DNA from 4 places in the Celeribacter sp. genome. Region 1 is predicted to be linked to each of the others. Evidence: riboswitches for the same ligand, from Rfam matches in the RefSeq annotation. Region 1 holds a riboswitch; each other region holds the start of a gene.

Region 1 (5,556 bases):
GCTGGCATTGAACAGCGTGTAGTCATCCAGATCGAAGAGTGTCGAGGTGGAGGTGTCGATGTCCTTGAGGTCGGAGACGAATTGCACTTCGAAAGCACCGGAAAGGCGAGCCGTCAGAGTGGCGTCAAGGCCGATGGTGGCGTCGTGACGCGGGACCCGCGCGGCGCGCTGGTTGCGGTTTTCGGCATCGGTGTAGGTATAGTTGCCGTAGAGTGCGAACCGTTCCGACAGGCTGTAGCGCCCGGAAAGCTCAAGGCCTTGGGACGTGGTGGTGCCGCCGATCTGCTCATAGGCACCAGCACCGTAGTTCCAGTCAATTTTGTCGTCGATTTCCGTATAGAACAGCGTGGCTTTTGCGAAATCCTCGCCCAGGAAGCGGCGCTCGACACTCAGCTCTGAGCTGCGGCTGGTTTCTTCCGTGAAGTCCGGGTTGCCGCCCCAGCCATAACGTTCGGAGAGGGAAGGTGCGCGGAAACCAGTGCCTAACACTCCACGCACGATCCAGTCGGGCGTGACTTCCCATGCCGCCGCAAGCCGCCCGGAGACGTGCTCGCCGAGTTTGGAGTGATCGTCGTAACGCAAGGCCGCGGAGAGGTTCAGCCCAGCCATGGGTTCCATGAGCAACTCGCCTTTGACCGCTTTGTTGCGATCAAGGCCATTGCCAGCGCCATCAAAGGACTCTTCGAGATATTCAGCGCCGAAGGTCAGGGAGGTCATCGCTGAAAGGTCGGTTGACCCGAGGTAGCTGACTTCTTTGCGTTCGCTGGAGTAGTAATAGCTGGATGCCCCAGAGCCATAGACACGATCAGACTGGAAGAAGGAGGCGCTCACTTCATGTGAGAACTGGCCAACTGTGAAATCGGCATAGGTCCGCACGCCCTTTTGGTCGCGTGTGGCAGTTGCGCCGACATCAAAGCTTGTGTCGTATTCGAGGTCACTGGTGCGGTAGAACCCTGTCACGCCCAAAGTGACGAGATCATTGACGTCATGTTCCATGCCGAAGGTCAGGAAGGTCTCTTCAAAGCCATCCTTTTCGTCATTGTCCGACATGCTCGAAAAGCCATCGGTCTTGAAATGCGACAGGCTAAAGGCGATGTGGCCGGTCTCGCTTTCGATCATGTTCGTCACGCCGGCGGAGTAGGTGCCGTAGCTGCCGGCTTCGGCACTGAAGGACAAGCCCGGTGTTTGAGGCGTGGTGTTCATTTCGATCAGACCGGCAATGGCCTCGGACCCGTAGAGGGCGGATTGCGAGCCTTTCACGACCTCGGCAGCGGCGATGCCGTAGGAGCGCAAGCCGCCGAAGTCATAGGCCGATTGCGGGCTGGAGGGGTCGGTGATGTCGATGCCGTTGAGGCGCACTCCGACATATTCGGACCCGAGGCCACGGATGCGCAGAGTGGCAGAGGCGCCGATGCCACCGTTTTTGCTAACGGTAACGCCCGGCAGGCTATCAAGGATATCGGCAACAGTCTCGCTCGGGGTCGCAAGGGTTTCTTCGTCCACCGTCTCCACCGTCGCACCCGTTTCGCTTTTGGCGACGGGCGTCAGGCTTCCGGAGACGACGATTTCGTCCAGAGTGTAAATCTCGCCCGCGTCTTGGGCGAGGGCGGCGAGTGGCAAGGTGAATGCGGCTGTTGCCAGCAGTGAAAAACGCAGGCTGGTAAGGGCGTGCATGGGGTATCCTCCTGAAAAGAAGCGCGAGGCTTCCCGTGATCCGTTTGGGCCTGTGGAGGAGATCTCCGCAGACAGTGAGGGCGTCACCGCTGCGGACAGCCGCTTCCGTGACGCACCCCGCGTCCGGGAAAGGGTGATCATCCAAGCAGGTCTCCTGGCTCACGGATCGCAGCGGTCGCCAACCTTCCCGGGATCGTCCCAGTGGTGTTTTGGCGTCGCTCACCGTTCACAGTTGCGGGGGCAGCCACGGCTTTGATCATAGGCAGCTCTGCCGGATCATCCCGTGTTCCCTTTTCATCCGGCTGGGCCGGAACTTGAATGGGTGCAGAAAAGCGAAATGGCCGGAGAAGTCAAGATTCTCCGGCCAATGCTTTGGTCGCATCACGTTGCGGAAGGCCGCGTTTGTGTCATGTTTTCTTTTTCATCGCATCCAAAAGCGCAGCACCAAAGGCGCCTTGGCTCTCGGAGGTGCGGGGCTTGGGCGCGTTGCTGCCACGGGGTTTGCCACCGTATCCGCCTTTGCCGCCTGCATTCCCGCGCGGTTGTTGCGCGTTGCGGTCCTGTTGACCTCTGTCCTGCGCGCCGCCATCCTTGCGCATCGACAATCCGATGCGTTTGCGCGGGATGTCCACTTCGGTGACGCGGACCGACACGATGTCGCCTGCCTTCACCACCTCATGCGGGTCTTTGACAAAACGGTCGGCCAATTGGCTGACATGCACCAAACCGTCCTGATGCACGCCGATGTCCACAAAGGCCCCGAAGGCCGCGACGTTGGTCACAGTGCCCTCAAGCCGCATGCCGGGTTTCAGATCCTTGATGTCCTCGACCCCGTCGGTGAACGTCGCGGTCTTGAATTCAGGGCGCGGATCGCGGCCCGGTTTTTCCAACTCTGTGAAAATATCGCGCACGGTCGGCAGGCCGAAGTCTCCGGTGACGAATTGTTCGGCGCGCAGCCCCTTGAGCGCCGTCGGATTGCCCATGATCTCGCGCATGTCGCGGCCACAGGCTTTGACGATTTCGCGCGCCACATCATAGGCTTCGGGGTGCACAGAGGAGGCGTCGAGCGGCTCGTCACCTTCACGAATACGCAAGAACCCCGCGCATTGTTCAAAGGCTTTCGGACCAAGACCGGACACTTTCAAAAGCGCCTTGCGCGACGGGAATGCACCGTGAATGTCGCGGTGGGTGACGATGCTCTGCGCCAAAGACGGGCCGAGACCCGCGACCTGCGCGAGCAAAGGCGCGGAGGCCATGTTGAGGTCCACGCCCACGGCGTTCACCGCATCCTCGACCACCGCTTCGAGCGCCTGCGACAGGCGGCGCTGGTCGACGTCATGCTGATACTGACCGACGCCGATGCTTTCGGGCGTGATCTTCACCAGCTCAGCAAGAGGGTCCTGCAATCGACGCGCAATCGACACCGCGCCACGCAAGGAGACGTCGAGATCGGGGAATTCCTGCGCCGCGAGTTCCGAGGCGGAATAGACCGAAGCCCCCGCCTCGGAGACCACAACCTTGGTCGGGGCTTTGACGCCCGGAGGCAGGAGTTTCAGCGTCTCGCCCACCAGTTTTTCGGTTTCCCGGCTCGCCGTGCCGTTGCCGATGGCGATGAGGCCGACATTGTGGCGGCTCACCAAGTCGATGATCTTTGCCTCCGCCCCGCGCACGTCCATTTTCGGTTGGAACGGATAGATCGTGGCGGTGTCCAAAACCTTTCCCGTGGCGTCCACCACGGCGGCTTTGACGCCTGTACGGATGCCCGGATCGAGGCCAAGGGTGGCCTTGGCGCCCGCAGGGGCGGCCAGAAGCAAGTCCTTGAGGTTGCGCGAAAACACCGTGATTGCATCTTCATGGGCGCGTTGGCGCAGCTCGCCCAACAGATCGATGTGCAGCGAGATGGCGAATTTCACCCGCCACGCCCAGCGCGCGACAGTGCGTAGCCACAAATCGCCGGGTTGCTCGGTCGAGGTGCCGAGATAAGAGGCGACCATGGCAATGGCGCGCGCCGCACCCTCTTCTGGCTCAGGCGCGATGTCCATGGTGACGATCTCTTCTTTCGCCGCGCGCAGAATTGCCAAAGCGCGGTGCGAGGCGATGTCGGACCATTTTTCGGAATGGTCGAAATAGTCCGAAAACTTCGCGCCCTCCTGTTCCTTGCCCGCGATGACTTTGGCGGTCACAAGCGCCTCGCGCCGCATGAAATCGCGCAGCTTGCCCAAGAGATCGGCGCTTTCCGACAGCTCTTCGGTGGCGATGTCGCGCGCGCCGTTGAGGGCGTCTTTCACGGTTGGCACGGCCTCGGTGATGAAGCCTTCGGCAAGCTTTTCGGGATCGGCGGAACGGTCCGCTTTGATCGCTTCCAACAACGGTTCAAGCCCGTTCTCGCGCGCAATCATCGCCTTGGTCCGGCGCTTGGGCTTGTAGGGCAGGTAGATGTCTTCGAGCGTCGATTTGCTCTCTGCGCCTGCGATGGCACGTTTGAGATCGTCGGTCAGCTTGCCCTGATCCTCGATGGATTTGAGGATCGTCCCCCGCCGCGCTTCCAACTCGCGCAAGTAAGACAGACGGTCGTTGAGCAAACGCAACTGCGTGTCGTCCAAACCGCCCGTCACCTCTTTGCGGTAGCGCGCGATGAAGGGGACGGTCGCGCCCTCGTCCAAAAGCCCGATGGCGGCGGTGACCTGCGCCGTGGAGGCGGCGATGTCGGTGGCGATGGTGCGCGAAATGCGCGCAGATGTTTGCGGATCGGTGGGCGTGCTCAAATCTGGTCCTCCTGTCGGGAGGCCAGTCTTAGCGGTCCTGAAAGGTCGCGCCAAGAGGAGAGATGACCTCTCCACAGTCGATATGATATATCTATCGTAACGCATCGCCTCGATCAGGTTTTCGCCATGCTCAACAAGCTTGAAATGTTCATTGCCGTCGCCAAGGAGGGCCATTTCGGCCGCGCCGCGCGGGCTCTCGGCATCACTCAGCCCAGCCTGTCGGCGGGGATTAAACAGCTTGAGGACCAGTTGGGGGTGCAGCTCATCTTTCGCGGTTCTCGCTTCGGCGGATTGACGCCGGAGGGACAACGCGCCCTCGTCTGGGCGCGCAAGATCGTCGCCGACAGCCGCCAGCTCCGCGATGAAATGCGCGCGACCCGGCACGGGTTGTCGGGCCAGCTGCGCCTTGCCGCGATCCCGACGGCGCTCACCTGGGCCGCGCGGATTTCAACTGTGTTCAGCGCGGCGCATCCCAATGTGAAACTGACGATCCTCTCGCGTCCCTCGTCGCAAATCCTCACCATGCTGGACGATCTCGAGACGGACGCGGGCCTCACTTATCTCGACAACGAACCTCTGGGGCGGGTTAGTGCCGTGCCACTCTATGGGGAGCGCTATATGGTGGTGAGCGCCGGTGGCGGCGTCTTTGCGGGGCGAAAATCGGTGGATTGGAGCGATCTCGACGGGGTGCCGATGTGTCTCTTGTCGCCGGAGATGCAGAATCGGCGGATCATTGACCGCAACTTGGGCGCCTCAGGCGTGGTGCCGCAGGTCGGCGTCGAATCGAATTCCACGGTGGTGTTGATCGCCCATGTGCAAAGCGGCGGCTGGGTCACCGTCCTGCCCGAAGGCATCGCGCGGTTCCTGACACAGGGCAAGCCGCTGGACCTCATTCCGCTCACCGGCGGTGAAGTTGGGCATCGTGTTGGCCTGATTGCGCCGCACCGCGATCCGAATACGCCGGTTTTGGCCGCTTTGCTGGCTGAAGCGCGGCGCATATCGGAACTTTTATGATAGGTTTTGACTATCGTTTGACGATTTATCGATATTGATTTCGCGATGCATGCCATGCTCTCATGGGAGAAATGTATACGGTCGTATCCGAAGAGGTCAGCCA
Region 2 (5,556 bases), on a different contig from region 1:
CAGGATCGCCAGCGCAATCCCCTTGCGTCGGGCGAGGTCCTGTAGACTGGCAAGGCCATAGGGCCAATAGGCCTCGCCGCCGATCAGCCGCACGAGAATGCCTTTGGCCCCCGAGAGCGTATTTTCCACATAGGTGTCGACCGACACCGGATGGCGCAGATTGACCAGATTGGCGAGGCGAAGCGTTGGCAAGCCGCGCTCGGCCCCTGCCCGCCGCCAGCCCGCCGCGAAAGCCCCCAGATCACTGTCAGAGAACGACAGCACCACCAGATCGGCAGGGCGTTGCCCCAGATCGGTCGGCACCTCGGTCTCCTCAAGGCCGTGGCTTTCGCGGAAGGTAACGTGCATCAGGCGGGAAACCCAAGCAGTTCGGCGCGGATCGCCGCTTCGTTCACGTCGTCATGTTCGCCGATCACCACCAGCGCAGAGCGGCGCGGGTCGGCGCCCCAGGGTCGGTCGAACTGGTGGCGCACCCGCGCGCCCACCGCCTGAACCAAAAGGCGCATCGGCTTGCCGGTGATGGCGATATGACCTTTGACGCGCAGGATGTTCTGCTCGCGCGCGAGGCGCTCGATGGCGGCAATCAATGGGGCCGGATCGTCGATCTCCGGCAGGTCGATCACCACCGTGTCGAAATCGTCATGCTCGTGGTCATCCGCCCCGTCATGATGCGAGGGGCGCGCGGCCAGATCGTCTTCGGCAGCGGCGTTGAGGCCCAGCACGATTTTCGGGTCGATCACACCTTCGGTCAGCGGCAGGATCGGCAGTTTGCGCGGCACTTCGGCCTCGATCACCGCGCGCGCCGCCGCAAGACCCGCCTCCCCTGCCAGATCGGCCTTAGACAAGAGCACCAGATCGGCGCAAGAAATCTGATCCTCGAACACTTCAGAGAGCGGGGTCTCGTGATCGAGACTGTCATCGGCCAGACGTTGCGCATCGACGGCGGCCACATCGGGCGCAAACCGTCCGGCGGCGACAGCTTCGGCATCCGCGAGCGCAATCACCCCGTCCACGGTGATTTTCGAGCGGATCGCAGGCCAGTCGAACGCCTTCAGCAGCGGTTTGGGCAGCGCAAGCCCGGAGGTTTCGATCAGAATGTGATCAGGCTTTTGCGGCCGCGCCATCAACGCCTCGATCGTCGGGATGAAATCATCCGCCACAGTGCAGCACAGGCAGCCATTCGCCAGCTCGACGATGTTCTCATCAGGGCAATTCTCGTCAGCACATTGCCGCAGAATGTCGCCATCGACGCCCACGGTGCCGAATTCATTGACCAAAACGGCCAATTTGCGCCCGCCCGCATGGGCCATCAGGTGGCGCACAAGCGTGGTTTTGCCCGCGCCGAGAAAACCGGTGATCACGGTGACCGGGATTTTGGCCAAATCGGAATTAGGATTGGTCATGACATTACTCCTGCTCAAATGTCGGGAAAGGGGGGATGCGCGCGAGGCTTTGTTTGCGAAAGATCACAGGGCGCTCGCGCCACGGGACAAGGCCGTTTTCAGTGGCGGCATAGGCGGCGGCGCCGGCCAGAATGTCGGGGGCATCGGCGGCGGTCATTCGACCGTAGACATAGGACCATTTGCCCGGCTCACTGAGCGCCACAGCGCAGCCGTTTGAACAGGCGGAGAGACAGGAGACTTCGCGGATCACCACATCGTCCGGGGCGCCATGATCACGTAGAGCCCGCAACAAATACGTACCCGGCCGCGTCTCGTCCGTGGGATCGGCATCGTCACGCTTGCAGGTGGTGCAAACAGATAAAATCGTTGGCATTTTGCCCGTTCCTCTCGCCAATGGCCTTCCGGTGGCTTTGGGAGAAACGCGCCAGTGGACAGGGAACAAAGGTCAAGATCACGACCGGCCCTCTCCTCCCGGTCGCGAAACACCCCGTTCGCCGGTCATCATCAACATTGGCAGGTCTCCCGGCTTGCGGATTTCGAACGCCTCTGTCGCGTTCTGCGGTTGCTTCACCTTCCCAGCTCGAAAGCCAGTGGCCCAAAGCACCCTTTCCGGTCACGGTCGCGGGGGCGGCTGCGCTTGGGTCCTCGTTTTGACAAAGACCCTGTCACATTCCCTTTTCACCTGCCAAACGGCAGGAACCAATGCACCCTTTGATTGAGTGAGTTGCGTTCTATTGTCAAGCGATCGAGCAATCCGTGGCGTAAACAATAGACGCGGCAAGCCTCTACGGCCCTCTCGGTCTTACCCGAGGATGATCACCTCATCCACATCGCCATCGACCTGTTTGACCGCGCTTAGGCAGAGTGCATTGAGATGGGTGGCCACATAATGCGCATGAAAGCGGCTCGGGGCCGTGAGGTAGAGCCTGCGTCCAACCCTTTCGCCACGGCTCAGGGCGGCGATCCAGCTCGCATAGCGTGCGGGGTCTTCCGCATAGATCAAACTGCGCGCCAGCCCCCATTCCGTTGAGCTATCGACCTCAGGTGCCGCGACCGCCCTGCCCTGCGGTTGAAGCGGCACGACTTTCGCATCGGTCTCTGGCGGGGTGTCCCCTCGCCCTTCCATCCTCTGTTCGAAATCCGGCCCGACGTCGGCCCAGATCGGCCGCGTGTCCTCAAGGATCTTTTCAAAAGCCAGCGCATATTGCGTCACCCGTCCCCGCGCGCCTTGACGCTTGACGAGGAGCCATTCCATGGCGCGGAGCTTGGCCATCTCGCGTTTGACGGTCCGTTCCTCGACGCGCCACATCCGCGCGATTTCACGTTGACCGATGGCAAGCTCGTTGCGCTGCCAATTGTAGCGTGCTGTGATGAGGGTCATGAGACGGAGACAAAGCACTTGTTTGCCCTTAGGCTGAGAGAGCGCATAGGTCCCGAGTGCTGTGAGCACATCGTATTTGACTGCGGCGGCCTGCGGACCCACCGGTTTGATCGACAACATCTGTCTCGCCCTTCGCAGAGGTCTCTCTGCTTTTATCCGTCGCCGCATCCGTGTCTCGTGTCGGGATACGTCTTTGCCTCAATCATTCCGAAGAATGTTTCCCGAGATGTCCGCGTCAAAGGTGAAACCCTCCGAACAATCGCGCTCTCGGCGTTTTTTATGATCTTGAAACAATTTGCGTTGAGTTCGTCGATTCTGTCAAGCGACTCCTGTTGGCATCATCCCAACCAAATTCCTCAAAAAAAGAAAAAGAAAGGTATTAATGGTATAGGGGGACACGCTGGTTGTCCCCTATTTGGGGGCAAAATGTCCCCCAATAGATAGCGGAAGACCCGAAGCTGACCCCCTATTTAGCGGGTTATCCCCGAGAGGTTCCGCCCCTGACGCTCATGCTCACGGCCTCTGTTCCGAATCAGACAGCACCTAGGGAGCGGTAGAAAACACAGGGGTTTTCTTCAATTCAGCGCTTTTGACGCTTTTACTTTAATTTACGCTTTTAGGTTTTGCAATTTTTCTATTTTCCGCGTAAATCCGAAACAGATAATAGAAAGCGTCCCCGCGGGGACAGGAGGCACAATGTTTACCCATGAAGACTTGTCGCGACTACAGGCCCAGTCGCTCAAGATGCAGGGATTTATCCGGCAGCAGACTTATTCCCCTGAGCGCGAGAAGACGCTCCGCAGATTTTCGAGCTGGGAGGTGGCGGAGCTCATCTTCAAGGTCAACCAATCCACCATGCGCGGCCGTCTGGCTGCCGACCCGTCCCTGCCGCAGGGCTATGTCGAAGAGGACGGGCGTCAGCGCTGGTACACACTCGAAGAGATCAACGAGCTGCGCCGCCGTCTTAAGGTGAGCCGCAAGTCCCTCATGCCGACCCGTCCGGCGGGCAAGCGGGCGATCCGCGCGGCGATTGCCAACTTTAAAGGCGGCGCGGGCAAATCCACCGTGGCGCTTCACTTCGCTCATGCCGCCGCGCTCGATGGCTACCGTGTCCTTTGTGTCGACTTCGATCCGCAGGCGACGCTGTCCCACTCCATGGGGCTTTCGGATGTGGCTGAGGAGTTCACCGTTTGGGGCATCATGGCGCGCGACCTGATCAATGAGACAGAGCGCATGAATGCCGCGACCCGTGGCGCAGAGAGCGGTTCCGCCCTGCCCCAACGCCGCCTGCCCTCTTCGATTACCGACATGGGTCTCGCGGACCTGCGCGTCGCGGACTTTATCAAGCCGACCAATTGGCCGACCATCGACATCATCCCGTCCTGTGCCAATGCGGCCTTTGTCGAATTCGCCTCTGCGCAATATCGTCACCTCAATCCGGAGTGGTCGTTCTTTGCCGCCGTGAGCCGCTATCTCGACGCCCTGCCCGCCGACGCCTACGACATGATCATCTTCGACTGTCCGCCCGCGATCGGCTATCAGTCGATGAATGCGGTCTTTGCCGCTGATGTGCTTTATATCCCCTCGGGCCCGGGCTACTGGGAATATGACTCCACCACTTCTTTCATCGGTCAGCTCGCCGAAGCGCTCGAAGATCTCTCCGCCTTCAACGGTGTCGTCCCCGCGGGTACAAGCAATCTGCCGAAGGTGTTTCACGACATCCGCTTTCTGCTGACACGGTTCGAAGCCGGCAATGAGTTGCACCGCGCGATGCGGGAGGCTTTTGAAAAGGTGTTCGGGGATAGGCTCACCCAGAACCCGATTGAGATGACCCGTGCCGTTGAGCAGTCCGGTCGCTTTCTGTCGTCGATCTATGAGACCGATTACCGCGACATGACGCGTGAAACCTGGCGCCGTGCACGGTCCTCTTTCGACAATGCGTATGAAGAATTCCGTGGGCACCTTCTCGAGGCCTGGGGCAATCTGGAGGATGAGACATGAGCAAGAAACGCCGCGTCTTTGATATCGACTTCCCGACCGATCCGGTCGAGGAGGAAACCGCCACGCCTGTCCCCGCGGGGACAGAGGAACCGGACACGCGTGAGGCCCGCCGTGGTCCGATGGCCAGCGCCATTCAGGAAAACGCTTCCGCCCTGCGCGAACGCCAAGCTGCCGAGGCCGCGATCCGCGAAGAAAACGACCGCCTCGCCCATGATTTCGTGCGGATGAAAAAGCAGGGGTTGATCGTCGATCTCGTCGCGATTGACGCCGTGTCCACGTCGAAACTGACCCGCGATCGGAGCATCACGCGCGATCCCGAGTTGGACGAGTTGAAAATCTCCATTCGCGAACTTGGCCTCTCGAACCCGATCCGCGTGGAACAAGTTGGCGAAGGATACGAACTTGTGCAGGGCTTCCGCCGTCTCACCGCCTACCGCGAACTCTTCGCGGAAACGGGGGACGAACGTTTCGCAAAAATACCGGCGGGCCTGATGTCGAGCGGCGAGGCCCTCGATGGACTTTACCGTCGGATGGTCGATGAGAACCTCGTGCGCCGCGATATTTCTTTTGCGGAAATGGCGGCGCTTGCACGGGCCTATGCCGCCGATCCGGAGACCGAATGCACGAGCGTTGAGGAGGCCGTCGCCATTCTCTACGCCTCGGCGAACCGGCAAAAGCGCAGCTACATTCGCCACTTTGCGACGCTCTTGGATCATATCGGTGGCGCGCTCAAATTTCCGGAAGCGATCCCGCGTGCCCTTGGTCTCGATC
Region 3 (5,556 bases), on a different contig from region 1:
TTTCGGTCAACATCGGCCCCAGCGGGCTAAACCTCTCGGTCGGCTCGATTGCCAGCCTCGTGCGCGGCGGCATCGCCTTTGACACGGTGGTCTCCGGCAGCGAACCGATCCGCAGCGGGCAGGTGTTCGATCTTTACGACGACGAAGACACCGCGCGCGCCAGCGTGTTTCGCGAGGAAATCGAGAACCCGGTCGATCTGACCGTGGAATTCGACGAATCCGTCAGCGGCCTGACGGCTGGCTCCTCGGTGGTCTACAAAGGCGTCAAAATCGGCTCTGTCTCCTTCCTTGGCGCCTTCATCGAAGAGCGCAATGACAGCCAAGAGGTCGTACTGCGCTCGGTGATCTCCATCGACCCGCAGCGGCTGGGCTTAGATGCCGAGGCCCCCACCGCAGAGGTGATCGCCTTTTTCTCGAATGCGGTCAAAAACGGGCTGCGCGCACGGTTGGCGACGCAAAGCATTTTTAGCCGCTCCCTCGTGGTCGAGCTGGTGGAACTGCCCGATGCCGCGCCGGATACGCTGGGCATTTTCGCGGAAACGGCACCTTTGTTGCCCTCTGTCGCCTCCGATCTGCCGGATATGGGCGCCACCGCCGAGGGGCTTTTGCAACGGGTGAACGACCTGCCGGTCGAGGAACTTTTGGATCAGACCATCGCCACATTGGCCGCCGTGGAGAGCCTCGCGGGGGACGAAAACCTGCGCGCCGCCCCCGATGCCTTTGTCGCGCTTCTGGACGATGCGCGCGGCCTCATCGGCAGCCCGGAGACCCAAGCCCTGCCCGCAGAGTTGAACACCGCCGTCTCGGAACTGCGCGCCGTCGCCGAACAGTTGCGTCAGGCCGATGCGGTGAACCGCCTCGTCGCCGCACTTGATGCCGCCGAAGAGGCCGCCACCTCCGTCACGGATGTCGCGGGCAAGATTGACACGGCGACCGAGACCCTGCCCGCTCTGATCGCGGATTTGCAGGCGCTCACCGAAAAAGCCAATGCGCTTGAGGTCGAACAATTCTTGGCCGCTGCCTCCGCCTTTCTCGAAGGCGCGGACCGCCTGGTCGACACGCCCGACATGCGCGCGCTTCCGGCCAGCTTGACCGGCGCGTTGGACGAGGCGCGCGAGGCCTTGGCCGAATTGCGCGAAGGCGGCTTGATCGAGAACACCAATGCGACGCTGGCCTCTGCGCGCGAAGCGGCGTCTGCGGTCGAGGATGCCACCGCGAACCTGCCGGAGCTGTCGCGCCGGATCGAGGCGCTGGTGGCCGAGGCCGAGCGCACCCTATCGGATTACGGCTCGCAATCCAGTTTCAACCGCGAGACAATTTCGTCGCTGCGCGAAGTGCGCGCCGCCGCCGAAGCGCTCAGCAAACTCGCCCGCGCCATCGAGCGCAATCCCAATTCCCTCTTGTTTGGACGGTGATCGATATGGTTCGTTTTCTCCCCCTCGCTCTTCTGGCCCTCACCGCCTGTGGCGGCACCGAGCCGCGTTATCTGATCGATAGCGCCCCCGCAGCGACCACGGCCGAAACCACGCAAGTGCGGATGCAGGTGGCGACGCTGGAGATGCGCGAGGTCTCCCTACCCGCCTATGCCGAAGAGTCGCAGATTTTGATCGAGGGGGCGGATGGCGCCCTGACGCCTTTGGACAACGCGCTCTGGGCCGACGAGCCACGCCGCGCCGTGACCCTGCGTCTGGCGGAGGCGATTTCGCGGGGCGGCTCCGCAACGGTCGCCGCCGAGCCTTGGCCGCTTGAAACGCCTGCGCAGGCCGCTGTGCATGTGCAGGTTTCCGATATGTTGGCGCGCGCGCCAGGACGATCAGAGGGACAATCAGAGGGACAATTTGTCCTGAAAGGTCAGTTTGCGGTTTCCTCTTATGACCATGTTGTGCGAGAACGGATCAGTCGGTTCGACATCTCTGTGCCATTGCCGGATGCGAGCCCCGCAAGCATTGCCCGCGCATCGGGTCAAGCGCTGCAAAATTTGGCGATTGAGATCACCCAAGACCTGCGCCGATAACTTTCTCCGATTCAATTCCTGTCAAGCGCTATCTACATATTGACAGTAGACCCCCTCAGGAAGCTATATGATGTTGCTTCGGTTCCATCGACTCGTGTCGGTGGCTAAGAGGGAAGATCGGTGTAAATCCGGCGCTACCCCCGTAACTGTAAGCGGTGAGCGAGGTTGAAAATGCCACTGGGGCCGCCCTTTGAAAGGGGCTCTGGGAAGGCCAGCCAAGCCATGATCCGCGAAGTCAGGAGACCTGCCAAAGCGGAACAGAACCACGAACGGAGGGTTCGGGGGCGCGGGGTTTCCGCTGTCCTCGGCACGACACAAGAGGACAAAGAGCAATGACCGCCCAGACCGCGACCCAGAACGCCACCGACACCATCATCGTTTACTCGAAACCCGCCTGCGTGCAATGCACCGCCACGACGCGCGCGCTCGATGCCAAAGGCATCAGCTACGATGTGATCGACCTGACCCAAGACGACGACGCCATGTCCCGCGTGACCGGCCTCGGCTACCGTCAGGCACCTGTTGTCGTCGCCGGTGAGGATCACTGGTCCGGCTTTCGTCCCGACATGATCGCACGCCTGTCCTGATCCGATGTCAGACGTGTGTCCAGAGCCGGCGCTGCCAAGCGGCTTTCCGGATATCGTCTATTATTCTTCCACTTCGGAAAACACGGTGCGTTTCGTCGACAGGCTCGGCCTTCCGGCGAAACGCATTCCGATCTCTCCGAAGGATACGAGGCCGGTGATCGACCGGCCTTTCGTCCTGATCTGTCCGACCTATGCGGATGGCGAGGGGCGCGGCGCGGTTCCGAAACAGGTGATCCGCCTCTTGAACGATCCCGACACCCGCGCGCTGCTGCGTGGTGTGATTGGGTCTGGAAACCGAAATTTCGGCACTTTGTTTGCCAGCGCGGGCGATGTGATCGCCCGGAAATGCAATGTCCCGCTGCTCTACAAATTCGAGCTGGCGGGATTTGACAATGACATCGCGCGGGTTCGCGCCGGATTGGAACAGATGGGCCGGAACCTCGGCCTCGCACAAATGGGGGATGCGCCATGCTCGACGATGGCTTGAAGAGTGGCCAAAAATCTGGCCTGAATGGCACCACGGATTATCACGCGCTCAACGCGATGCTCAATCTCTACGACGAGAACGGGCATATCCGTTTTGAGGCCGACCGCATGGCGGCACGTCAATATTTCCTGCAACATGTGAACCAGAACACCGTGTTCTTTCACTCGCTCGACGAGAAGCTCGGCTATCTCGTGGAGGAAGGGTACTATGAGGCGGCGGTTCTGGACCAATATTCCAAGAACTTCATGCGCAAGATTTGGGACGACGCCTACGCCAAGAAATTCCGTTTCCCGACCTTCTTGGGCGCCTTCAAATATTACACGTCTTACACGCTGAAAACCCGCGACGGGCAGCGCTATCTTGAGCGCTATGAGGACCGTGTGGTGATGACCGCGCTGGCTCTGGCGCGCGGTGACGAAGCTCTGGCTTTGTCCTTCATGGACGAAATGCTGTCGGGTCGTTTCCAGCCCGCGACGCCGACGTTTTTGAACGCAGGCAAGCAATCCCGTGGCGAGTTGATCTCTTGTTTCCTTTTGCGTCTCGAAGACAACATGGAAAGCATCGGTCGCGGCATCAACTCCGCGCTGCAACTGTCGAAACGCGGTGGCGGTGTGGCGCTTTTGCTGACCAACATCCGCGAGCACGGCGCGCCGATCAAAGGTATCGAGAACCAGTCTTCGGGCGTCATTCCGGTGATGAAGCTCCTCGAAGACAGCTTTTCCTACGCCAACCAATTGGGCGCACGTCAGGGTGCCGGTGCCGTTTACCTGAACGCGCATCACCCTGATATTATGCGGTTTTTGGACACCAAACGCGAAAACGCCGACGAGAAAATCCGCATCAAGACGCTGTCTTTGGGCGTGGTGATCCCCGACATCACCTTTGAGCTCGCCAAGAAAAACGCCGATATGTATCTCTTCTCCCCGCATGACGTGGAAAAGGTCTACGGCGTGCCCTTCTCTGAAATCTCGGTCACCGAGAAATACGAAGAGATGGTGGACGACAAACGCATTCACAAGAAAAAGATCAACGCGCGGACCTTCTTCCAGACCATCGCGGAAATTCAGTTCGAAAGCGGCTATCCCTACATCATGTTCGAGGACACGGTGAACCGGATGAACCCGATTGCGGGTCGCATCAACATGTCGAACCTCTGTTCCGAGATTTTGCAGGTCAACGAGGCCTCCGAGTTCAACGATGACCTGTCCTATAGCCACCTTGGCACCGATATTTCGTGCAACCTCGGCTCGCTGAATATCGCGAAAACCATGGACGGCAAGGATCTGGGCCAGAGCGTCGGCACCGCCGTGCGTGCGCTGACCGCCGTGTCGGAAATGTCCGCGATTGACTCCGTGCCCTCGATCCGTCGCGGCAATGACGAAAGCCATGCCATCGGCCTGGGCCAGATGAACTTGCACGGCTTTTTGGCCCGCGAGCACATCCATTACGGCTCCCCCGAAGGCGTCGAATTCACCTCCGTCTATTTCGCCGCCGTCGCCTATCACGCGATCCGCGAGAGCAACGCTTTGGCGCGCGAACATGGCGAGAGCTTCAAAGGCTTTGCCGACAGCGACTATGCCAATGGCAGCTTCTTCGACAAATACACCGACCGCGATTGGTTGCCGGAAAGCGAAAAGGTGACATCTCTCTTCGAAGGCATGGACCTGCCGACCCGCGAAGACTGGGCCAAGCTCAAAGAGGCGGTGATGAAGGACGGGCTTTACAACCGCAACCTTCAGGCCGTGCCGCCGACCGGGTCTATCTCCTATATCAACAATTCGACCTCCTCGATCCATCCGATTGTGTCGAAAGTTGAGATTCGCAAAGAGGGCAAGATCGGCCGCGTCTATTACCCGGCCGCCTTCATGTCGAACGAGAACCTAGACTACTACCGCGATGCCTATGAGATCGGGCCGGAAGCCCTGATCGACACCTATGCGGCGGCGACCGAGCACGTCGATCAGGGGCTGTCCCTGACGCTGTTCTTCCCGGCAGAGGCCACCACGCGCGACATCAACAAAGCGCAGATTTACGCGTGGAAAAAAGGCATCAAGACCATATATTACATCCGCTTGCGTCAGGCTGCCCTTGAGGGCACCGAGGTGCAAGGCTGCGTGTCCTGCACGCTCTGAGGAGAAAGAGTATGAAAGACATGACCGATATCCGCATTCCGCGCGCGATCAACTGGAACCGTCTGGAGGACGACAAGGACCTTGAGGTCTGGAACCGTCTGACGGTGAACTTCTGGCTGCCGGAAAAAGTGCCGCTGTCGAACGACATTCCGAGCTGGGCGACGCTCAAGGATTTTGAGAAAACCCTGACGATCAGGGTGTTTACGGGCCTCACGCTTTTGGACACGATCCAGAACACCGTCGGCGCGCCGTCTCTCATGCCCGATGCGGTGACGCCGCATGAAGAGGCCGTTCTGACCAACGTCGCCTTCATGGAGGCCGTCCACGCGCGGTCTT
Region 4 (5,556 bases), on a different contig from region 1:
TCGCGGGCATCTCGACGCCGACAATGTCGCAGGCTTCCCTTGCCGCCCATGGCACAGGATCGGTGGCCGAAGCCGCCGCGCTCGTGGTGGCGGGGCGGAACGCGCGACTTTTGAACACACGCAAAATCATCGGCGGCGTGACCATCGCTGTCGCAGAAGGAGACGGAAGATGACGGTTCACTTTATCGGTGCGGGGCCGGGAGCGGCGGATTTGATCACGCTGCGCGGTCGGGACCTGATCGCCGCCTGCCCGGTGTGTCTCTATGCCGGGAGCCTCGTGCCCGAGGCCCTGTTGTCCCATTGCCCGGAAGGTGCGCGGATCGTCAACACGGCGCCCCTGAGCCTTGATGAGATCATCGATGAAATCGCCACGGCCCATAGGGCGGGGCACGACGTGGCCCGGCTACACTCCGGTGACCTGTCGGTTTGGTCGGCGATGGGGGAGCAACTGCGGTGTCTGAGGGCGCTGGACATCCCCTATGACGTCACCCCCGGCGTGCCGAGTTTCGCCGCCGCCGCCGCGACGCTTTGTGCTGAGCTGACCCTCCCCGGTGTCGTGCAATCCGTGGTGCTGACCCGGACCTCGGGGCGAGCGACGGCGATGCCGCCGGGTGAGACGCTTGAGAATTTTGCCAAGACCGGCGCGGTGCTGGCGATTCACCTGTCGGTGCATGTGCTCGACAAGGTGATCGCAGAGCTGACACCGCATTACGGCGCGGACTGTCCGGTCGCGGTGGTCTGGCGCGCGAGCTGGCCCGACGAGCGCGTGGTGCGCGCGACGCTTGGCACCCTGAAAACAGCCATCGGCGCGGAGATGGAGCGCACGGCGCTCATTCTGGTGGGGCGGTCCATCGGGGCCGAAGAGTTTTCCGAAAGTCGGCTTTATGCGGGGGATTACGACCGGCGCTATCGTCCCGTGGGCACCGATCCGCGCTTTCCTGAAACCGCAAAAGGCGGTGACGCATGACGCCCGGTCTGGTGATTGCGGCGGCCTCTTCGGGCACGGGAAAGACCACGCTGATGCTGGGTCTATTGGCGGCGCTGCGGGCGCGTGGTGTTGCGGTGCAACCGCTGAAATGTGGGCCGGATTACATCGATCCGGCGTTTCACGCGGCGGCGGCGGGGCGCAGTTCGGTCAATCTCGATGCCTGGGCGATGACGCCGGCGCAGATCGCTGCGCTCGCCGCGCGAACCACCGATTTCCCCGTCGATCTTATCGTGACCGAGGGCTCGATGGGGCTTTTCGATGGCGTGGCCGTGCCGGGCGAAACCGGGACAGGCGCCAGTGCCGATATTGCCGCGCTGATGGGCTGGCCGGTGATCTTGGTGATCGACGCCTCGGGACAGGCGCAGACGGCGGCGGCGGTGGCCTTGGGCCTCGCGCAGTTTCGCGCGGACGTGACGGTGGCAGGTGTTGTGTTGAACAAAATCGCCTCGCCCCGGCATGAGGCCTTGGTTCGGCGTGGGTTCGAGAGCATTGGACTGCCTGTGTTGGGCGTTCTGCCGCGCGCCGCCGGGATCGAACTGCCGTCTCGGCATCTGGGCCTTGTGCAGGCGGAGGAAACCGGAGAACTGGAGCGATTGCTGTTTCATGCGGGCGAGATCGTGGCCGAGCATTGCGATCTCGACGCGATCATGGGGTGTGCCACGGCGCAAGGGGGGGCGTTTGCCCCCTATAGGCCCGCGCCTCCGCCCGGCCAGCGCATCGCTTTGGCGCGGGATGCGGCGTTTTCCTTTGTCTATCCGCATTTGATGGAAGCTTGGCGTGCCGCCGGGGCCAGCATCTTGCCCTTCTCGCCGCTGGCCGATGAGGCGCCTGATCCAAGCGCGGATGTCTGCTGGTTGCCCGGCGGCTATCCCGAGCTGCATGCCGGGCGGCTTTCCGGCAATCGCACTTTCATCGAGGGGGTGCGGAATTTTGCCCAAACTCGCCCGGTGCATGGCGAATGCGGGGGCTATATGGCGCTTGGCGCCGGGATCGTCGATGCCGAGGGGCAGCGCCACGAAATGCTGGGGCTTTTCGGTCTGGAGACCAGCTTTGCCAAGCGCAAGATGCATCTGGGGTATCGCCGTGCCGATCTGATGTCGCCGATGCCCGGGTTCGCCACAGGCCACGCGCTGCGCGGGCATGAGTTCCACTATGCGAATATTCTGTCGCAACCCGACGCCCCATTGGCGCGCGTCGTTGATCCGAATGGTGCGGAGGTGCCCGAAACGGGGTCTGTCCGCGTGATGCCTGAGGGCGGTCGCGTCACCGGCACGTTTTTCCACCTGATCGCCGAGGCCAGCCAGTGAGGTGAAACGGTTGGCTCACGCGTTTCGCCGCATGAGGTAAATGTCCATCACCCAGCCTAGGTCTGCGCGCAGGGTGGCGCGGGTGGTGACGATTTTCTCGCCCACCTCGCGCAGCGGCCCGGCGACGAGACGTTCCTGAGGCATGGCCACGCAGCCGCCCCACCAGATCTCGATCCCTTCAGGGTCGAGGGTTCGAAAGGCGCAATCGCCGTCGAGCATGACGACAACGGTTTGCGCGCCTTCGGGCCAGCCGTGATCTCGGATTTGCCGCCCGGTGGTGAGGGTGACGGGGTCTCCAACACTGTTCAATGGTATGGCATGGGCGGCGCAGAGCGCCTGAATCGCGGTGATGCCGGGGATGACGCGCGGTGTGATTTGCCGTCGCGTCTTGAGCCGGTCGGCGATGCGCAGGCTGCTGTCATAAAGCATCGGATCGCCCCAGATCAAAAGCGCCACTTTCGCCTCAGGGTCCGGTCCCAGAGCCGCCGCGATCGCGCGCTCCCAGGCTTCGGCAATCGCGTCGTGCCAGTCCGAGACGCGCCGCGCGTAGGGCGCGCCCTCGGCATCGCGGTGCGGCAGATCGAATTCGACCAGACGCGTGGCGGGATTGGTCAGATGCTGTGCCAAAAGCGCGCGGCGCAGCTCGGCAAGCTCGGTCTTTTCCGGGCCCTTCAAAGGGATGAGGATCAGATCGGCGGCATTCATCGCCGCGATGGCCTCATGGGTGATGTGATCGGGATTGCCGGTGCCGATGCCGATCAAGCTCAAGTCGATCATGGTAGGCCTCTCAAAAAAGGGGAGCCGAAGCCCCCCTCGTATTCCGTCTTTTCACGGTTGAGTTCAGGCATAAAGGCGCGGCGTAACAAACCCGCTGCCTTGCAGGGATTTTGCCCGTTTCGCCAGCGCCAGAACGGCCAGATCGAGAAGCGGTTCGATCAGGATCACCGTCATGTAAGCGGCGCCAAAGCTCATCACCTGGCTCACATTGGCCACGCCCTGACCGTAGATCGCCCAGAAAGCCACCCAAAGGACGATCCCGCCCTGATAGGCGGTCGAGAGCGCCAGAGCTTGTGAATATTTCAGATCGACATAGGCGGTGCCGGGCGCGATCACGCGTTTGGCCAGCATCTGAAGCCCGAAGAGCGGCACCAGAAGCGTCGTCACATTCATCCCGTATTGCGGCAGATCGAAGGGCGCGAAGAACAGCCCCTGCGCCAGCAACCCAAGCGCCAGACCGATGGCGGCGGGCGCTGCGCCCAGGATCAGAAACAGCGTTGAGCCGAGGATCAAATGCACCTCGGACACGCCAACCGGATGATGTGGCAGGACCTGAAAGAATGTGAAGACGGCGGCGGTGGCAATGAGCGCCCGCCCGGCCAGAGAGACAAGCCCTTGCTGACGGATCGTCTCAATGGCGGATTTGAGGGTATAGAGCCCTGCGCCTGCCGCAGTGGCATAGCTCAAGACGATTTTGGCACCCGTGACGATGCCCGGTTCAATATGCATATCGCGTACTCCTTGCCGTCACACCCGACGGCGGTTGATGTGGCTGCTGGCCGGTTTCCTGGCTCGCGGGTCAAAGCGCCACTCCCCCTTCCCAGAGATCCCGACGGGGCTCTCCAGTGGTGTGTGGGAGCGCGCTCACCGCATACAGTCGCGGGGGCGGCCGGGGCTTTGGGTGCTGCGTGTCGCGACATCCTTCCCCGTTCCCGATTGAGCCCTCAGCATTGCGCGTCATCAGGCACCAAACAGGGGTTCAGATAAACGCGGGACGGGGAATGAGGTCAAGTGAAGATCGCGTTCCCGGGCGATAGATGTTCGAAATTTTCCCATAAGGTGACCGACGCTAAGGTCCTATGTGCCGACCCCGACGATGGCGACATGGGCCTCAGACGTCTCGGCAAAGCCGCGCGCGGCGCGCCAGGCCCGAAGGCCCGATGCGCAGACAAGGACGACCCTTTGGCCGGGGGCGGGGGTCGGGACCACGTCGGGCGTGTCACGCAGGTCGATCACCAGATCGTCTGGCGTGATCTGTTCCAGCGCCAAAACGGCGGGGCTGGCCCGAGACGGCTCCGGCGCGCTGTCGAACCGAAACCCGTTGACGCGCCAGCCCATCAGATCCACCGACAGAAACTGTCCCAGCGGCGAGGGGTCTTGGCCCAGCAAAACGGCAAGCACCATCTGGGCTTGCAGTGCCGAAATATTGGCGACCACCGGCCCCATGACACCCGTCTCCGAACAGGACCCCATGACGTCCGGCAGGTCGGGAAACACCGCGCGCAGGCTGGGGGCCCCGCCGCAAAAGCCGCCGACATAGCCTTGCCTGCCGGTCACGGAGGCGCTGATCAGCGGTTGTCCGCTTTGGTGGCAATGATCTGAGAGCGCATAGCTTGTGGCGAAACTGTCGGCGGCATCCACGATCAGATCGACATCCCGCGACCAGTGCGGCAGGTTGGCAGGCGTCAACCGGGCGACATGCGCCTCCAGAGTGACATCGGGGTTCAGACCGGTCAGCGTATCTGCGGCGATCTGGGCCTTGGGCTGGCCGAGATCGCTCATCCGGAAAAGCGTCTGACGATGCAGGTTGCTTTCCTCGACCAGATCGGGGTCAAGCAGGCGGATAAAGCCGACGCCCGCGCCCACGAGTTGCGGCAAAAGCGTTGCCCCCAACCCGCCGGCCCCCACGACCAGAACCCGCGCCGCTCCGAGGCGGGCCTGACCTTCGGGGCCAACACCGGCGAGGCATATCTGTCTGGCGTAGCGGCTCATTTGACATACTCCCGCGTGGCTTTGATCCATTCTGCGCAGCGGGCCTCGGGGTTGGTGGCCGTGGCGATGTCGGTCACCACGGCGGCACTGTCTGCGCCCGCCTCAAAGAGGCCGGGCAGGCGCTCTGGCGTCAGGCCTCCGATGCCCACCAGAGGAGTGTCTCCGGCCATCGCTTTCCACGCCCGCACCCGATCCAGCCCCTGCGGCCCCCATTTCATCTGTTTCAAAAGCGTTGGATAGACCGGCCCCAAGGCGACATAGGCCGGATCGAGCGACAGCGCGCGGTCCAACTCTTCCTCGTCATGGGTGGAAAGTCCGAAACGGACCTCGGCACGCCTGAGCGCGGCAAAATCGGCGGTGTCCATGTCCTCTTGGCCGAGGTGCACAAAGCGACATTTCAGTTCGAGCGCGGCCTGCCAATAGTCGTTCACCACAAGTTGGGCGCGATGCACCGCACAAAAATCGCGGGCGCGGCGGATTTGACGGCGGACT

What was found. Region 1 has a riboswitch for cobalamin ahead of ACN0X0_RS04590 (TonB-dependent receptor plug domain-containing protein). Riboswitches for the same ligand answer to the same signal wherever they lie in the genome.
Region 2: linked by a shared signal. The riboswitch ahead of ACN0X0_RS16855 (DUF1636 family protein) and the one ahead of ACN0X0_RS04590 (TonB-dependent receptor plug domain-containing protein) in region 1 are both predicted to bind cobalamin.
Region 3: linked by a shared signal. The riboswitch ahead of nrdH (glutaredoxin-like protein NrdH) and the one ahead of ACN0X0_RS04590 (TonB-dependent receptor plug domain-containing protein) in region 1 are both predicted to bind cobalamin.
Region 4: linked by a shared signal. The riboswitch ahead of ACN0X0_RS16790 (energy-coupling factor ABC transporter permease) and the one ahead of ACN0X0_RS04590 (TonB-dependent receptor plug domain-containing protein) in region 1 are both predicted to bind cobalamin.

What each region holds. Positions count from the first base shown of each region.
Region 1 covers NZ_JBLWTA010000002.1:388,691-394,246, reverse strand. The annotation lists gene ACN0X0_RS04590 (TonB-dependent receptor plug domain-containing protein) at 1-1,674, opposite strand, end outside; cobalamin riboswitch at 1,801-2,007, opposite strand; gene ACN0X0_RS04585 (Tex family protein) at 2,082-4,439, opposite strand; gene ACN0X0_RS04580 (LysR family transcriptional regulator) at 4,566-5,453, shown strand; gene ACN0X0_RS04575 (formate dehydrogenase subunit gamma) at 5,556-5,556, shown strand, end outside.
Region 2 covers NZ_JBLWTA010000013.1:69,399-74,954, forward strand. The annotation lists gene cobN (cobaltochelatase subunit CobN) at 1-348, opposite strand, end outside; gene cobW (cobalamin biosynthesis protein CobW) at 348-1,403, opposite strand; gene ACN0X0_RS16855 (DUF1636 family protein) at 1,408-1,776, opposite strand; cobalamin riboswitch at 1,898-2,122, opposite strand; gene ACN0X0_RS16860 (hypothetical protein) at 2,206-2,904, opposite strand; gene ACN0X0_RS16865 (AAA family ATPase) at 3,481-4,785, shown strand; gene ACN0X0_RS16870 (ParB N-terminal domain-containing protein) at 4,782-5,556, shown strand, end outside.
Region 3 covers NZ_JBLWTA010000007.1:204,201-209,756, reverse strand. The annotation lists gene ACN0X0_RS11770 (MlaD family protein) at 1-1,415, shown strand, start outside; gene ACN0X0_RS11765 (PqiC family protein) at 1,421-2,014, shown strand; cobalamin riboswitch at 2,077-2,281, shown strand; gene nrdH (glutaredoxin-like protein NrdH) at 2,347-2,601, shown strand; gene nrdI (class Ib ribonucleoside-diphosphate reductase assembly flavoprotein NrdI) at 2,606-3,088, shown strand; gene nrdE (class 1b ribonucleoside-diphosphate reductase subunit alpha) at 3,070-5,220, shown strand; gene nrdF (class 1b ribonucleoside-diphosphate reductase subunit beta) at 5,232-5,556, shown strand, end outside.
Region 4 covers NZ_JBLWTA010000013.1:55,590-61,145, reverse strand. The annotation lists gene ACN0X0_RS16810 (cobalamin biosynthesis protein) at 1-173, shown strand, start outside; gene cobM (precorrin-4 C(11)-methyltransferase) at 170-967, shown strand; gene ACN0X0_RS16800 (cobyrinate a,c-diamide synthase) at 964-2,295, shown strand; gene cobF (precorrin-6A synthase (deacetylating)) at 2,311-3,072, opposite strand; gene ACN0X0_RS16790 (energy-coupling factor ABC transporter permease) at 3,136-3,801, opposite strand; cobalamin riboswitch at 3,832-4,059, opposite strand; gene ACN0X0_RS16785 (ThiF family adenylyltransferase) at 4,150-5,064, opposite strand; gene ACN0X0_RS16780 (thiamine phosphate synthase) at 5,061-5,556, opposite strand, start outside.